Regions from separate parts of the Abyssicoccus albus genome, predicted to be linked through region 2. Evidence: riboswitches for the same ligand, from Rfam matches in the RefSeq annotation. Region 2 holds a riboswitch; each other region holds the start of a gene.
What was found. Region 2 has a riboswitch for thiamine pyrophosphate ahead of EDD62_RS02610 (ECF transporter S component). Riboswitches for the same ligand answer to the same signal wherever they lie in the genome.
Positions count from the first base shown of each region.

Region 1: linked by a shared signal. The riboswitch ahead of tenA (thiaminase II) and the one ahead of EDD62_RS02610 (ECF transporter S component) in region 2 are both predicted to bind thiamine pyrophosphate.
Region 3: linked by a shared signal. The riboswitch ahead of tenA (thiaminase II) and the one ahead of EDD62_RS02610 (ECF transporter S component) in region 2 are both predicted to bind thiamine pyrophosphate.

Region 1 covers NZ_RKRK01000003.1:26,797-32,924, forward strand. Annotated here, with positions in the region: gene yidC (membrane protein insertase YidC) at 1-559, opposite strand, end outside; gene thiE (thiamine phosphate synthase) at 690-1,400, opposite strand; gene thiM (hydroxyethylthiazole kinase) at 1,387-2,172, opposite strand; gene thiD (bifunctional hydroxymethylpyrimidine kinase/phosphomethylpyrimidine kinase) at 2,262-3,068, opposite strand; gene tenA (thiaminase II) at 3,058-3,753, opposite strand; TPP riboswitch at 3,888-3,986, opposite strand; gene EDD62_RS05240 (3D domain-containing protein) at 4,105-5,211, opposite strand; gene EDD62_RS05245 (LysM peptidoglycan-binding and 3D domain-containing protein) at 5,545-6,128, opposite strand, start outside.
Region 2 covers NZ_RKRK01000002.1:542,498-548,625, reverse strand. Annotated here, with positions in the region: gene miaB (tRNA (N6-isopentenyl adenosine(37)-C2)-methylthiotransferase MiaB) at 1-1,533, opposite strand, end outside; gene EDD62_RS02620 (energy-coupling factor transporter transmembrane component T family protein) at 1,610-2,401, opposite strand; gene EDD62_RS02615 (ABC transporter ATP-binding protein) at 2,394-3,803, opposite strand; gene EDD62_RS02610 (ECF transporter S component) at 3,817-4,401, opposite strand; TPP riboswitch at 4,500-4,610, opposite strand; gene EDD62_RS02605 (thiamine-binding protein) at 4,680-4,979, opposite strand; gene EDD62_RS02600 (2-oxoacid:ferredoxin oxidoreductase subunit beta) at 5,068-5,934, opposite strand; gene EDD62_RS02595 (2-oxoacid:acceptor oxidoreductase subunit alpha) at 5,934-6,128, opposite strand, start outside.
Region 3 covers NZ_RKRK01000003.1:269,328-275,455, reverse strand. Annotated here, with positions in the region: gene EDD62_RS06550 (ABC transporter permease) at 1-1,170, shown strand, start outside; gene EDD62_RS06545 (ABC transporter ATP-binding protein) at 1,170-2,183, shown strand; TPP riboswitch at 2,221-2,319, shown strand; gene tenA (thiaminase II) at 2,362-3,030, shown strand; gene EDD62_RS06535 (pyridoxamine 5'-phosphate oxidase family protein) at 3,060-3,572, opposite strand; gene dhaK (dihydroxyacetone kinase subunit DhaK) at 3,886-4,848, shown strand; gene dhaL (dihydroxyacetone kinase subunit DhaL) at 4,864-5,424, shown strand; gene dhaM (dihydroxyacetone kinase phosphoryl donor subunit DhaM) at 5,426-5,785, shown strand; gene EDD62_RS06515 (FAD/NAD(P)-binding protein) at 6,015-6,128, shown strand, end outside.

The DNA.
Region 1 (6,128 bases), on a different contig from region 2:
CATATGCAATTCCTGCGACGAGCGTAATTAAAATATCTGGTTCCGTTAAATTCATCCATAAGAAATTCGGATACTCTGTAATCCCGCCTTCTGTTGGGAACCTTAATGCATAGTATAAACCTAAAACGATTGGCATTTGAATTAACATTGGTAAACAACCCATATTTAAAGGATTGATGTTATGTTTCTTGTATAATGCCATCATCTCTTGTTGTGCTTCCATTTTCTCTTCTTGCGTTGTTGCGACTTTCACTTTCTTTTGAACACGCTCCATTTCAGGCTTAACTAAAGCCATCTTCTCACGCATTACAGCTTGTGACTTGTATGTGTTCATCATTAATGGGAATAGTGCAAGACGAACGACTAATGTAATCACAATAATCGTCAATCCATAGTTATGGCCTAAAATTGGTCCGAGCCAATGTATCAATGAGTCCATCGGTGCAACGAAGACGTTATAGAAGAAACCTGTACGATCTTCTTTGTTTTCGTAATTACACCCTGCTAACAGCATCGCGACACTGAGCAGTAAGAACGGTAAAAATATTTTCTTTTTCATTCTGTCACCTCTATATTATTCACATAAGTTGTATTTTATCATATGTCGTGACACGTTTAAACAAAAACTATTAGACCGTCCTTTTTATATTAAACAATTTTACTAACCATTAAATGACTTATTAATAAGATTAACGCTTCACTTGATTCAACACTTCTCTCAACTTACGCGTTGCAAGTTCTGGGTCTTTCGCTCGACTAATACTTGATATGATAGCGACTCCATCTGCTCCCGCTTCGATAATGGACTGAATATCGTTAGATTGAATACCACCAATGGCCACCATCGGCATACGTTGATCAATTGCTCTCATCTGTTGTATTCCTTTAGTCCCGATTGAATCACCTGCATCGTGTTTAGATAGTGTATTATATACTGGTCCTGTTCCTATGTAATCTACATATTGTAATACATCTTTTGAACTAGTATATTCATCCTTATTCCCCACAGACAATCCTATAATCTTATCTTTAAATTGTGGATAAATCTCTTCAATCGATGTATCATCTTGTCCAACATGAATACCATCGGCATCACAATGTAATGCGAGTTCAACATCATCATTTACAATGAACGGTACTTCATATTGATGACAGAGCGATTGAATACGTTTAGCGAAGTTTATTTTTTCTTGTCCTTCTAGAGCATTTGTCCCTTTCTCTCGATATTGGAAACAAGTGATTCCACCTTTAAGAGCGAATTCAATCGTCTCTAGCGGCTCACCTGCCGAATCATTTGATCCTTGTATGTAGTATAAAGAGAGCATTTCTCTACTAAAGTTAAAGCGATCACGATTATTTCGTAGATGTTTGTTAAGACTCATATCATTATGCTCTATCATCGAATAACACCCTCACTTCTTCGTCTGAAACATGGTGTAATTGATTTAATAGTTCAACTTGAAATGCACCGGGTCTATCCAATGTTACAATCTCTTCGGCATTCATCCCTGCGGTATGATAAGTGAATAATGCGTATTTTATCGATTCAAAACTATCCATCGGTGAATACATTGCACCAATGATACTCCCTAACACACACCCAGCCCCTGTCATTTTCGTAAATAGCACTGTGCCAGATGTATATGTTTCATATTTATCTGATGTATAAATAATATCTCGTTCACCCGTAATTACAATGTTACACGAAAACATATCATGTGCTTTTTTGGCAATGGCAATCAAGTCATCTTCACTACCATCAAATTGCGAATCTACACCTTTCATTGCCTCTGATGCACCAACGAGCGACGCAATTTCACCAAAGTTCCCTTTCAATACAGCAATTTTATATTTGTCTATCATATTAAGAACCGTTTTCGTTCTATACGATGTAGCTCCTGCTCCAACTGGATCTAGTATAATCGGAACTTCTAGTTCATTTGCGACCTTCATTGCATGATGCATATACTCAAGCTTCTGATCATTTAAAGTGCCGATATTAATCAATAATGCATGAGCATATTGGAGCATTTCATGTTGTTCATTCGGTGCTTCACTCATGACAGGTGATGCGCCCAATGCAATTAAATGATTTGCTGTCATGTGTGTGACGACACTATTAGTCTGGCATACGACTAATGGATTAACTTGTCTTAATGTATTTAAATTCATTGAATCATTCCTTATTCATTTACTATTAATTCCTCATCACTCATTCAATTTAATTTGCACCTGTTACTATATTTTTATTTATGTTTTATCTATTCGTCATTCGACGAATACGCAAAATGATTCACCGGGCCTCTTCCATGCCCTAACTCTGGTGTATGTTTGATCGCCGCTTCAATATAAGCTTTCGCAATACGTACGGCATCTTCAATATTATGTCCTTTCGCAAGCTCTGATGTAATAACGCTTGAGAATGTACAACCTGTCCCATGTGTATGTTCTGTATCAAAACGCTCCCCATTTAATACGATCATTTCTTGACCTTTAATGAATAAGTAGTCTGTTGCATCTCCTTGTAAGTGACCACCTTTTACAACGACACTTTCACAACCAATCTCTTCAATAAACCGTTTACCACACAATTTAATATCATCAAGTGTCTCAATCTTCATGTTTGTAATTCGTTCTGCTTCTGGAATGTTCGGCGTAACAACTGTTGCATTCGGCAATAATTGATTGACTAATATGTTGACTGTTTCTTCTTCTATTAATGCATCTCCACTTTTGGCAATCATAACGGGATCTGACACATATGGAATATCACCATTTTGAATATAAGGTAGTACCACTTCCATCATATCCTTCGTTGCAATCATGCCTGTCTTAATCGCGTCAGGGGTAATATCATCAAAGACACTGTTCAATTGTGCTTCTATAATATCTAATGGTAAATGGTGTATTTGTTGAACACCGAGTGTATTTTGTGCGATGACACTCGTTGTTACACCCATCCCATAGACACCTCTTGATTGAAATACTTTCATATCAACCGATACACCTGCACCACCCGTTGGATCTGTTCCTGCAATACTTAAAGTTGTCATTAATTTATTGTTCATCGTTATTCCACATCCAATCTTCTTGTTGATAACTCATATTAAAGAACTTACGTTCATGCTCACAACTTTGTAGGAAATTCATCTTTACATCTTCTACTTCATCTTGTGACATCATCTCAGCACTTTGGTCAATCCAATTAAATAAATACTCTAACAGTTCATCCATACCTTCGACATAGAAATCAATCCACTTTAACATCGGATGATTGCTTTCTAATGAATGGTGTTCTTTCATCTTTAATGCAAGTTGTTGATATACATATGGGCAAGGACACATGGCAGCAACCGTGTAAGCAATATCTTCTCTCATATTGACTTGATAATACATATGTTTCACATAATGATCTGCACTCGGATACCAATGGTGGTGTCCTTTAATAATATCTTCATAGCTTTTGCCTACATATTCTGATAAAAAATAATGTGCATCCACTTCACCATTAATGACAAAGTCTATTTGAGATAACAAGAAGTTCATCTCTTCATTCGTATGTGCTTTCGGAACCAATAATGCATAAATTTTAGCGAATTCATTCAAATATTGATGATCAGCACGTAAATAGTGTTCTATACTTCCTTTAGGTGTTGATCCATCTAACATTGATTGAATAAAGTCATCATTATAAATTTGATTGATGATTGGACTCGCTAATGATTTAAGTGACTCACTTAATGATTGTGACATACATATACACTCCTTAAAATTAATAATATAAATTTATATTTCACAAAACTATGTATTTGTTAGCAACAATATATTGAACATATAAAAAACCCACAATGCAGCCCTTGCATGTGGGTATATCGGTGCTTAATCTATCACCTTTAAGCCCACTTCCTTACGCTAGCATTATCTAGTTCAAGTATAAGGGATTGACACTCATCATCTCAGCCGTCACGGCACCCCTAGTGGATTTATTTATTTCTATTGTACGCTTTTGACACGCAACTCGTCAAATAAAAGATAGAGTAAAAAAGAGACTTAAGCTTTATGCTTAAATCTCTTCATATGATAATATCCTTTTAATACTTTATATTAGTTTAAGATTGTTACTGTAGCAGAAGTACGTCCTTTAGAGTAAGCTTCACCTTTTGATCCAACTAAAATATCAATGATATTTCCTTTGATTGCTCCACCAGTATCACCAGCGATCGCTGTGAATGAACCGTATGGTGTAGTCACTTGAACTGTTGAACCTAATGGAATGACACGTGGATCTACTGCAATGACACGCTTACCACCTGCATAGATTGAGTTACGTACGTCAATGCCTGTTGCAGTAATTCCTGAACATCCAGCACATCCTGCAGTATAGTGTGTTGCTGATACACGGATTGTACGTCCGTTAGATACTTGTTGTGCTTTAGCACGTTGTTGTTGTGCTTTTTGTGCTTGAGCACGTTTTTCTGCTGCTTTTTGTTCCGCAGCTTTTTGCGCTGCAATTTTTTCTTGTTGTGCTTGACGAGCCTCTGCTTGTGCTTGACGCTCAGCCGTCGCTTTTTGTTCTGCCGCTTTTTGTTCTGCCGCTTTTTGTTCTGCCGCTTTTTGTTCTGCCGCTTTTTGAGCTGCTACACGTTCAGCTTGTTGCTTTTGTTGCTCAGCTTTTTCTGCTGCTTGTGCATTGTTTTGTGCTTGTTGCTTGATTTCTTGTTTTTCTTCTACTTTTTCAGCTTTGATTTCTTTTTGAGCTGCTGGTTTTGCAACTTGAGGTGCTGCTGGTTGATGTACTTTTTGTTGTACTGGTTTTTGAACAACACTATTCGCTGATTCTTTTTTATCAACGATTAATTTCTCACCTGCAATAATTAAGTCTGATTCTAAATCATTCAATGCTTTTAATTGTTGAACAGTTTTACCGTATTGTTTACCAATTAAGAATAAAGTATCACCTTTTTGAATATCATGGTATTTAACAGCTTCAGAGTCTTCTTTATCTACTACTAATTTTTGATCTACTAAAATTAACTCACTTGATAAGTTATTTAATGATTTTAATGCATCAACTGTTGTGTTGTAGTTTAATGCAAGTTCTGATAAAGTATCACCTTTTTGAACTGTATGTTGAGTATCCGCGTTTACACTTGCTGTAATTCCTGTTGAAAGTAATGCTGCTGTACCTAATGTTAATGCTTGTTTCTTCATAATAAAAATCCTCCTAATAATAATCCTATATTTAATATTCGTTAATTATATGCTTCGTGTTTCTAAAACTTGCTTAATACTTTTATACATACGAGATAAATTGACTTATTTGTGTTAAATAAAAATCATATCTCGCTTCGACTAGTTAATACTTTAACAAATATAAATGTTTCATAGGTTACAAGAAGATAATAAATTCAGTTAAAAATTACAGTTATATTACAGAAAGATGTCCGACACCTAATATCGGACATCTTTCTGTATAGTATATAAAAATCAGTATTGTTAGAAAATTACTTAATTAAATTAACAATTACTATTAAATGAATTAAATTATCTTAATACAGTAACCGTCGCGCCAACACGTCCTAAGTTTAATGCTTCTCCACGAGAACCAACTAAAATATCAATTCTGTTTCCTTTAATTGCTCCACCTGTATCACCAGCGATTGCGTCAAATGAACCATATGGTGTTGACACTCTCACTTTTGATCCTAATGGAATAACACGTGGGTCTACAGCAACAACACGTAAACCTTTCGCATAGATTGTATTACGAACATCGTATCCAGCTGCAGTAATTCCGATACATCCAGCACAGAATGCTGTGTAGTGAGTGGCTTCAACGCGAATAGTGCGTCCTGTAGATTGACTTGTAACAGGTGCTTTCTTAGCTTGAGGCTTAGCAACTTGCGTTTGTTGTGGTGCTGCTTTCTTAGGTTCTGGTTTTGCTTCAACTTGACGCTTCGGTGCTGCTTGAACTTTAGATACTTCACCATCTACTTTTAATGTCGTTCCAGCATAAATCATATATGAAGATAAATTATTTAATGATTGTAATTTTGCAACTGATGTATTGTATTGCTTTGCAATTTTACCTAATGTATCTCCAGAGCGCACCTTATGTGTAGTAACAT
Region 2 (6,128 bases):
AACTTCTACTCCTTCACGCTGTTCTACTATCGATACAAACTTACCATTTAAAGAATAATTCATCGCTTCTGTAATTTCTACCATCACACGTTGACCTATTAATTCTTCACTACCGATGAAATTAACCAATTTATTCTTTCTAGTGTAACCACTAAGTACATCATCACGTTTCTTACTTGTTCCTTCGCATAAAACTTCAACCGTCTCACCGACGTATTGACTTAATGCTCTCTCACTATATTCTGTGACGAGTTTGTTTAATCGTTGCAATCGATCCGACTTAACTTCTTTCGATACATTATCATCCATCTTTGCAGCTGGTGTTCCTGGGCGTGGCGAATAAATGTAAGTATACGCATGTTCAAATCCAACTTCTTCGTACAATGATAAGGTTTCTTGGAACTGTTCTTCTGTTTCATTTGGGTAGCCGACAATAATATCAGTGGTTAATGCAACATCAGGAATTTGTTGTTTAATTTTTCGAACGAGTTCTAAATAACTTTCTCTAGTATATTTACGTCCCATGATTTTTAACACTTCATTGTTACCTGATTGCACAGGCAAGTGGATATGCTCGACTAAATTTCCTCCAGTTGCGAGGACTTCAATTAAATTATCCGTAAAGTCCCAAGGATGACTTGTCGTAAATCTAACTCTAGGAATATCAATCTTTGAAACATCTCTCATTAAGTCACCTAAATCATAATCCAACCCTAAATCTTTACCGTATGAATTGACGTTTTGACCTAATAAACAAATTTCTTGATACCCTTGCCTTGCAAGATCTCTAACTTCATCAATGATATCTTTAGGCATTCTTGATCGTTCTTTCCCTCGAGTAAACGGCACGATACAATACGTACAGAATTTATCGCAACCATACATAATATTTACCCACGCTTTAATTTTACCATCGCGGACTTTTGGAAGGTTCTCTATCACATCACCTTCTTTAGACCAAACTTCAACAACCATCGCTTTCGACATATAAGCTTCTTCTAATATCTCAGGCAAACGATGTATATTATGAGTCCCAAAAATCATATCTACATTGTGATATGACTTTAATATTTTATTCACTACCGCTTCTTCTTGAGACATACAACCACATACGCCGATCAAACAGTCAGGGCGTGCTTGTTTGATATGTTTCAAATTTCCTATTTCACCAAAGACTTTATTCTCAGCATTTTCACGAATTGCACACGTATTTAATAAAATGACGTCTGCATCATCAACTGAAGTCGTTGCTTCATATCCTAAACTTTGGAAAATCCCTGCCATCACTTCTGTGTCATGCGCGTTCATTTGACAACCGTACGTTCTAATGTAAAATTTACGTCCTTTACCCATTCCTTGGAATCGTTCATCAATTTTAAAATCTTTATGATATTGAACATCTTCTTTACCACGTTTTCTAGCATCTTTTAAATTAGGTGGCTCGAATACGTGTTCGAAATATTTACTATAATCTTTTTCTAAGTTTGGCTTAGTTTTAGTTTGTTGCTGCTGCTTTCTTTGTTCTTCATTCACTTTAAAAAATCCTCTCTAAACCTATATATTAACTTATTATAAAGGTTTTTGAGAGGATTATCAAAGTTATTTTATTTTATCTCACGTCATTAATATTAAATATCGGAAAATGATCTCCAAGGACCATTGCAATAATAAATATTACAATGGTTAAAATGATGTACAATACATCAAATTTAGAAAATTTAGGATGATAATAATATGTTCTTTTACCATTTGTGAAACCCTTTGTTTCCATTGCTACAGCTAATCGGTGTGCTTTTCGAATCGATTGACTTAGCAATGGGATTAAGTAATGATTCACTCTATTAAGTCCGTTATAAAATTTTTTATCAATCACTTGATATCTCATTTTGAGTGCTTTACGTAATCTGATTGCTTCATCAATAAATATTGGAACCATTCGTATTGCAGCCATAAAGCCATAGGCATATTTCGGTTTCAACTTTAAGTTAATCATTAGACTGTAAAATATCATCACAATTCGTGTCGTAAATGCAATCGCCATACCATATAGTGTGACAACAAATGATCTCATGAAAAGATGACTACTCCTAGTTAAGCTTTCCCATGTGATGTGAATGAAATAAAATTTGAATAAAGTACGTTCACCTTCTCCATAAAATAGCATAAATAAGCTTGATGTCATCGATAACACTGTAACGATAGTTAAGACAATGAAGAGTGGCTTTAATTTAATGCCACTAAAGATGATTAAATAAACGAACATTAACAACGTCAAATATACCATCATATCAAAATTATGAATAAACAATAGGACAAAAAATATAATGATTGCACTAATAATTTTCGTCACAGGATTTACATCTTGCAAAAAACTATAGCGATTAATCCACGACTCAATCATTGTGATCACCTCTTTGAGCTAATTGACCATCTTTAATGATCCATCGAACATCACTATACATTTCTAAAATTTGTTCATCATGTGTAATGGTAATAATTAATTTTCCTTCATTTTTTAATTGTTGAATTAATTTAATCAGTTCAAATGTATTATGTGAGTCTAATCCAAAGGTTGGTTCATCAAGCAATAATACGTCAGCACGACTTAGTATTGCTGTTGCTACACTGAGTCGTCTTTTCTGTCCGACAGATAATTCATAAGGATGTAATGTCTTCACATGATCTAACTTTAATAACTTTAGCATATCTTCTGTCTGCTTTGTTGCTTGTTCTTTTTGACCATTGTATGTATTAATGTATAACTCTTCAAATACAGTATTCATTACAAATTGAAGTTCTGGATTTTGATAAACATAATAAATTGACTGAGCTGCCATTTTAATCGATTGCAATTGTTCGTCATCGTAATAAATATCTCCATCGTATGGAATTAATTGCATTAACATCTCAAAAAAAGTTGACTTTCCAGTACCATTATCTCCTTCTAATGTAATCCACTGACCTGAGTGAAATTCGAATCGATCACACTGCCATAACGTTTTATCTCCTCGTTTAGCGATAAGATCGTGACCATATAGTATTCCTTTCGTGTCAGTAGGGTTATGAGCTTTTTGTATTTTTTCAGGACGATTATTCCACGCACCTGGATACCATACACCAAATGATTCAAGCTGCTCCTCAAATTGAAGTAGAATTTGATTCGGTGTATTCGATGCAATCACTTCTCCATCATAATTCATTAATATGACACGATCGACATAATTCCAGACTTGTTCGACTTTATGTTCGACGATAATAACCGTCTTATCTTGCCATATATCTTGAATTACATCCCACAAATGATTCGTTGCATTTGGATCTAACATCGACGTTGGCTCATCTAAAAACCAAGTATTAGCTTGCTGTAATAAAGATGAAGCAATCGCAAGACGTTGCTTCATCCCTCCTGATAAATTTTCGACTGACTTATCTAACGACACATCAAGACGAACCGTTTGAAGTACATCTTCTATTTTTGATACCATTTGTTCTGTAGGTATACAGCGATTTTCTAATATAAATGCGAGTTCCTCTCCAACCGTTGGCATACAAAATTGACTATCTGGATTTTGAAATACAACCGATGCATAATCATCAATAACTAATTCATCTGCTTTATGCGCGATATCAATACTTCTAGGAATAATACCACTCATCACTTGTAATAATGTCGTCTTACCGGATCCACTCGGTCCAAGCATTAACACTTTTTCTCCTTGATGTACATCAATATTTAATCCATCAAATAATTTTTTCTCTACACCTGAAAACTTTAGTCTTAAATTTTTTATAGATATGACCATATTTACCACCTAATTATAATGCGTCGTAATCCTCTTTTTGACTCGGTCTTAATAATTTCGTCACGCCCGTTTTCTCTAAAGCTTTTACAATCACATATGCTAGACCACCTGCTAAAATCGCACCACTAATGATTCTGAATACTAACATTAAAATTACATTCCATAATTGAACTTCACTTAAATATCCGTAGTACCAATCAATTGGAAATGATGCAATGGCAGCCGCTACCCCGGCTAACATACTGACGAACAAAGTATGTCTATTATAGCGATATAACATAAATACAAGCTCACACGCTAATCCTTGTAAGAATGCATAAATCAAAGTAGGAATATGAAATTGACCCATCACGATTGTTTCACCTGCACCTGCTGCAAATTCAGCGAGTAAGGCAACACCAGGTTTTTTGATAAGTAAATAAGCAATAATTGCCGCAATAAACCACATACCATATGTTAATTGCTCAATTCTCAATCCCGTTGCTTCAGCAATGCCATAAAACCCCCACCATACTTTGTAAATAATTGCGAAGATGACCGCAATAAATACTGTAATTAAAATATCTGATAACTTTAAACCTTTCGACTCTGTACTCATTTGTACATCCTCCTTAAAAATAAAATAATATTTTAAACAAATAAAAAACACTCCCTATAGACATAGGAAGTGGACATATTGATGATCATATCGATACGTTAACATAATTGTCACTTCCCTACGCAAGCGTCTATTCTTGATCAGGTTCAAAGGGTCCGAATTCAACCGTCTCAGTATTATATAAATATAATACACCCCTAGTGCTTATTTAATTGTTATATTAATAATACTAAACTCAATAAATAAATCAATAGTAAATCATTAATTAACTCGACATTTTATCCATTTTTTTCATCATATTGATGGGTTAAATCAGTAATCCTTTGATGCGCCTCGGATTGATATATTTTAATTTGACTCATCGTACTTTTTGATCCCATATCTTGCATTTTAGAATGCATCTTATCGATTAATGATAAGCATTGTGACATTGTTCCTTCAATTGTCGTCTCTAATGGCCCAACACGATAATTTAATCCACTCTCATCAATGATGCGGATTGCCTCATCTACATATTCAATGACATCTTCATGATCATTAGGTTTCGGAATGATTTGTATACTCATCATTACATTCATAGTATTTACCTTTCCTCCTTTAAAACACATTAGTAATTAATGATATGATAATCGTTATTAATTATTGTGGTATAAATATTCAACATCATTAAATATACTCTTTCATCAAATCATCAAATGTAGCAGAATCTAACTGTAAATCTCTCTTTGCTAACGACTCATCCAAATAACCATCAATTTGTTCTGCATAACTTTTTGCTTCACTGTTGTGATAGATTAATCCTTTAACCAGTCCATCATGTTCTATGATTGCATTCATTGCTTTAGATTTATCTTTATAATCAAATGATTCGATATCATTAACATGTGTTAAATGTTCTTTAAACCAGTCATACGTATTCACTTTATTATATGTTACACATGGTGAAAATACATTAATAAATGAAAATCCTTTATGATTCATCCCTTGTTCGATAATACTTGTTAATTCTTTAATATCTGAAGATACAGATTGTGCAACAAATGTTGCACCTGATGATATCGCAAGTTGTAATGGAGAGATACTTGGCTCAATTGAACCTTTAGGCGTAGACTTTGTCACAAAACCGTGTGCACTACTTGGTGACGTTTGCCCTTTAGTTAAACCGTAAATTTGATTGTCCATTACGATATACGTAATATCAATATTTCTTTTCAATGCGTGGATTGTATGACCCATACCAATTGCGAATCCATCACCATCTCCTCCGCTTGCGACAACGGTCAAATCATTATTTGCCATTTTAACACCTTGAGCAAGTGGAAGAGCTCGTCCATGAATCGAATGGAATCCATATGAATTAATATAGCCACTTAGTCTTCCAGAACACCCTATTCCTGTAATGACTGCGAGTTCATGTGGTTCTAACCCAATATTGGCGCACGCTTTTTGGATTGCGGCTTGTACACTAAAATCTCCACATCCAGGGCACCAATTCGGCTTTACGTCATTTCTGAAATCTTTAAATGTTGCCATTACTTAACACGTCCTAACATTTCATTAATCTTCTCTTCGATTTCTTTTGGTTTAAATGGTTTTCCATCATACTTCGTTAATGTCTCCAGTTTGTCATGAATATTTGTTTCGGATTTTACCAATTGAGTCAATTGTCCTCTATAGTTATGTTCAACAATAAGGACTTTTTGAGCCTTTGCGACATAACGCATCAA
Region 3 (6,128 bases), on a different contig from region 2:
TCATTAGAGCAAGCGATACAAGTCAACGGAGGCAATCGATTAGATGTACTGAAACAAGTGACGATTCCAATGGGGATGACTGGAATCATTGGTGGAATGATGATTGCAGCGTTATCAAATATTGATAATTTCGGTGTCCCAGCCTTTCTTGGGATTCCGGGTGGTGTTGATGTACTAAGTACGTCGATTTATCAAGCGGTCATTTCATATGGAGATGACGCATTTTTACAAGGCAGTATTCTTTCATTAGCGTTAGTATGTATAACATTTTGTATTTTACTCATTCAGTGGATATTATTGAGACAGTTTAAACCGAACCCATATAGTTCAACAGATAGATCCCCGAGAATTCATTTAGGAAAGTTTAGATTGTTCATTGAAGTATTGATATGGTTATTTTTTATAATCACTTCAATCATGCCACTTGTTGCTCTAGTGAAGACCTCTTTAACTAAGACGTACGGTGCAAAATTGACAATGGATACGTTGACGTTAAAGAACTTCCAGTATATTTTATTTGAATATGATAAATCAGTGTCAGCAATTCAACATAGTGCAATGCTTGCGATTAGTGCAACAATTATATCATTCATTATAGCAATCATTCTCGGGTACATGATCGTTAGATATAACAAGTGGTACATGAGATTTACTGAAATAGGGATTGCAATACCTTATTCTTTACCAGGAACCGTTTTAAGCTTGAGTTTAATTATATTTTGGATTGAGCCAATACCTGGTGTTAAACCAGGCATATACGGCACAGTATTCATATTATTAATCGCTTATATTTTAAGATTTACGATTTTGCCATTGCGTAGTGCAATATCAACATATTCACAAATCCATATTTCCTTAGAACATGCGGCAAGTGTATCAGGGAATAATATTTTGTTAAGATTCAAAAATATCCTTTTACCATTACTCACTTCAGGTATGATTGGTGGATTACTATTAATGATGTTTACAGCTTTAACTGAGTTAACATTGAGTGCTCTTTTATGGGCAAGTGGTAGTGAGACGATAGGGGTCGTTATTTTTAGCTTTGAAAGTGCAGGTTATAAGCAATACTCTAGTGCATTTTCAGTCATTGTCATTATCTTGTTATGTCTTGGTGGGCTATTGTATCTATTATTACAATCTATGTTTAAGAGAAAGGATTTATCATAATGAAAACGGAATTAATCAATGTATCTAAACAATACGGTCAAACACAGGTGCTACATGATATCAATGTGACGATTGATCATGATGAATTTGTTGTGCTCATTGGCCCATCAGGATGTGGAAAGACAACATTATTAAAGTTAATTGCAGGCTTTGAACCGTTGAGTGATGGTGACATTATGATGGATGAACAAGTCGTTGCAAGTGTTCATAAGACGATACCACCGAATAAACGAAATCTATCGATGGTATTCCAACAATTCGCACTGTGGCCTCATATGAACGTAAGTAAGCATGTGGAATATCCTTTGAAAAATCATCAATTTACATCTAAATTGAATGATTCACAACGAAAGGAACGCATCGAACATTGCTTAAAGCTTGTAGGATTAAGTGACTTCCATAAAAGATATCCTCATGAATTGTCAGGTGGACAACAACAAAGGGTGTCCATTGCAAGAGCCATTGCTCCTAAGCCAGGCTTGCTTTTGATGGATGAGCCGCTAAGTAGTTTAGATGCACATTTAAAGAGAGACTTACGTTATCAAATAAAAGAAATATTTAATAAAGAAAGAACATCATTTTTATATGTGACACATGATCAGTCAGAAGCATTAAGTCTTGCAACGAAAGTGATTGTCATGAATGCGGGACGAATTGAACAAGTCGGAACACCTGAGGAAGTTTATAATCATCCAGTGAATTCATTTGTCGCAGAATTTGTTGGTGGACATAATTTAATCCATGGTGAATGGAATGATAATCATTTTGAAGTGAATGGAATGCACTGGCATAAGGAAGTGACGCAACACTTTAAAGAAGAAGGTATTATCCCTCTTAAGCCACATGAGTTATCGTTAAATGACAATCATGGAATTAAAGGAGAAGTTGTCAATATTTTATTCGAAGGTGGTTCCTATGAATATACGGTGGAAACTGATCAAGGAAGACTGAAAGTGATGACACACGATCATAGGTCCCAAATGAATGATATTATATATGTGAATATGAAATGATGAAATGTATGTTATAATGTACATAAATCAAATACAACCTATACACTAGGGGTGCACAATTGTGCTGAGAGGATATGTTCCGACCCTTTGAACCTGATTGATTAACACCAGCGTAGGGAAGTGGGTCTTCATACCTATACCTACGTGTATAGGTATTTTTTTATAGGAGGAGAAGTATATGTTTACTGAACGTATTTGGAAACGTGTTGAACCGATTTGGTCATCGTACTTAGAACATCCTTTCGTCAAAGGATTAGGTGACGGATCTTTAGATGAGGAGAAGTTTAAACATTGGCTGAAGCAAGATTATGTGTACTTAATTGAGTATGCCAAGTTAATGGCGATTGGGAGTAGTAAAGCGCGTGATTTGAAGACGATGGGGATGTTTAGTGAATTACTGCATGGCACTTTGTTTATGGAGATGGATTTACATCGAAAGTTTGCGCTTGAATTCGGAATTAGTGAAGAGACGTTAGAAGCAACAGATGCTGCGGCGGTGAATACAGCGTATACGAGTTATATGTTGAATCACGCTCAACGGGGTGGTCCTGAGCATGTCGTGGCGGCGTTGTTAGCGTGTGCGTGGAGTTATAATTATATCGGAAAATCTTTAGCGGAACAATCAGTGGAAGGGAATCGTTATGCTCAATGGATTGAGATGTATTCAGGCGATGATTTTACTGAATTGACGAATAGTGCCATTGAGTTAATGGATCAACTGACAGCAGGGAAACCTGAACGTGAACTCGCTGAACTTGAGGAGATCATTGTGAAGACGAGTTATTATGAATATATGTTCTGGGAGATGTGTGAAACGTTAGAAGAGTGGCCTGTTGCTAAAGGATGAAAAAAAGCCGAGGTTTATGACCTCGGCTTTTATAATGTATGGATTGTCCAATCTGTTGGATTCGTATATTCAAACCGTTTGAACCCACCTTCAGTCAGACTTTGATAAAATTCATAACGCGTTGGTTTGATCTGGACTACAGTTAAATCATCACGTGTTGAAGCATCTAGATAGTCATTGATTTGTTCGGGATATTCAAACGAAGCGATCCCTTGAATTCTCACTTGTCGACCCGTCACCGGCCAATAAAAATTCACAGCCACTTGATTGTGTTGACGAAGTTGATCAACCTTTCGACGCGCCGTTCGACTCTCGATAAAGAGAGATTCATTATGGATCGCTTTCAAAAGTACGATACGAGAATCGACGGTCCCGTCGTGTTGTGTTGATAAAACTAACGTATTCCCTTCGGTTTCTTTGTGGACCGCATCTGTTAACCACTGCTCGAAAAGGTCGAAAGGATTAGAAGGGTATTCATCAGGTAGTGTTGGGTATGAAGTTTGAGATAATCTTAATGACTTAAGTTGGTTGTTGATGAACATCGTGAGACTCCTTTTTATTTTATTATGACAGAAATCGGCACTGATTGAAATATGGTGCGCGCAAATTGGAAATATGCGCACCATAATGAAGGAATTGGTGATTTTCAAGGATATGGTGCGCGCAAATAGAAAATACGCGCACCATAATGAAGGAATTGGTGGTTTTCAAGTATATGGTGCGCGCAAACTGGAAATACGCGCACCATAATGATATTGAACATATTGTGAACAAGTCTATAAAACCATGATATCTTTTTTAATTATTTGAAAATAGGAGTACAATATAGATATATAATAAAAAGGAGTGATTTCAATGAAAAAATTAATCAAAGACCGTACTTCAGTTTTAAGTGACATGTTAGAGGGATTGAAACTAGCAAATAGTGATATTGAGATCATCGAAGACACAGTTGTTGTTCGTAAAGAGAAGAAGGCTAAAGGAGTTGCTTTAGTTTCAGGTGGTGGTAGTGGTCATGAACCTGCGCATGCAGGATATGTGGCTAAGGGAATGTTAGATGCTGCTGTGTGTGGTGAGATATTTACATCTCCAACACCTGACAAGGTGTTATCTGCGATTAAAGCAGTTGATAATGGTGATGGTGTGTTATTAATTGTTAAAAATTACGCTGGTGATGTTATGAATTTCGAAATGGCACAAGAGATGGCTGAGATGGAAGGCATTCAAGTTGAAACAGTGATTGTCCGTGATGATATTAGTATTGAAGATGTTGAAAAACGTCGTGGTGTCGCGGGGACTGTGATTGTTCATAAATATGCAGGGTTTTTATCAGAGCAAGGACTGCCACTCAATGAGATTAAAGATAAAGTTGAGCAGTTGTTAGTTGATGTTAAGTCTATTGGGATGGCGCTCACAGCACCGATGATTCCTTCTACAGGTCAAAATGGTTTTGATATTCAAGATGATGAGATGGAGATTGGTATCGGAATTCATGGTGAAAAAGGATTGCAAAGAAAACCTGTTGAATCTGTTGATAAAATTGTTGAACAATTAGGTGACTTATTACTAAAAGAAGTCGAAAGTAAATCTGTAGTTGTCATGGTTAATGGAATGGGTGCAACACCACTTACTGAATTAAATATCGTCGTGAAGTACGTACATGAATATTTCCAGTCCAAAGGTTTGAATGTACAGCAATGGTTGGTTGGAGATTACATGACATCTTTAAATATGGAAGGTTTCTCAATCACGATTGCACCTAGTCATGATGAACTATTAACAGCGCTAAATGCTCATACAGAAAGTCGATATTTTTAAGAAAGGGTGATTGTGATGGACGCACAACAACTTAAAGAAAGATTACTTAGTCTAGTGACTGTCTTTGAAGAAAAGGAAGGATTATTAACATCTTTAGATCGTGAAATTGGTGATGGAGATCATGGTGTTAACATGCTGCGAGGATTTAAGTCTTTAGAGGGATCTATAGATGATGCATCGGTTCAAACGGTATTGAAAACAACAGGTATGACTTTAATGTCTAAAATTGGTGGAGCCAGTGGTCCGTTATATGGTTTTGCTTTTGTTAAAATGTCGAATGTCGAGTCTGATGATATCCATGATTATTTACAAGCTTTTAGTGAAGCGGTCAAAACACGTGGGAAAGTTGAATTGAATGAAAAAACAATGTATGACGTCATTGAAAGAGCTAGGCAAATGAAAGAGAAAGCAGAAAAAGTAACGATAGATGATTTGCAGCAATTGGCAGATAATACGAAAGATATGATAGCGACTAAAGGTCGTGCATCATATTTCAATGAGAACTCTAAAGGTCACATTGACCCAGGAGCTCAAAGCAGTGTTTATATTTTGAATGCTTTGATAGGAGATGATTAAAATGACGACAATTGTTCTCGTCAGTCATAGTGAAGATATTGCAAACGGCGGTAAAGCACTTCTAGAGCAAATGGTGGAAGGTATTCCTGTAATAGCTATTGGTGGACATGAAGGTAATATTGGAACTTCATTTGATCGTATTCAAGAAGGATTGAAAGGTTTAAAAGAAGATGCTTTATGTTTTTATGATATAGGGTCAGCTGGTATGAATTTAGATATGGCGATTGAAATGTATGATGGCCAGTATCGTGTAGAAAAACTCGAAGCACCGATTATTGAAGGAAGTTTTTTTGCAGCGGTCAACCTTTCAACTCAAAACAATATAGATGAAGTGATAGAGAAGATATCTAAAAAATTTTAAAGATAGGGTTTAGCCCTATCTTTTTTAATGCACACAAATTTACAATACACGCACGATAATGATGACAAAGATTATTTTTGGAAAAATTCTGCGTGTAAGTACGGTTTAAAAACCACCGTCATGATTCGAAATGGCTCCTACCTTCTAATCATTAACCCTTGAATTACCAGCCAAAATAGTTTAAACTCTTTAAAACGTAACAATTACGATTTAAGGAGCACGAATAAAAATGAACTATACAATTATTGGTGGTGGGATTCACGGGATTACAGTGGCTGCTCATATGATTGAACAAGGCATAGCTCACCATGAATTGACAATTGTCGATCCGAATCCATCACTT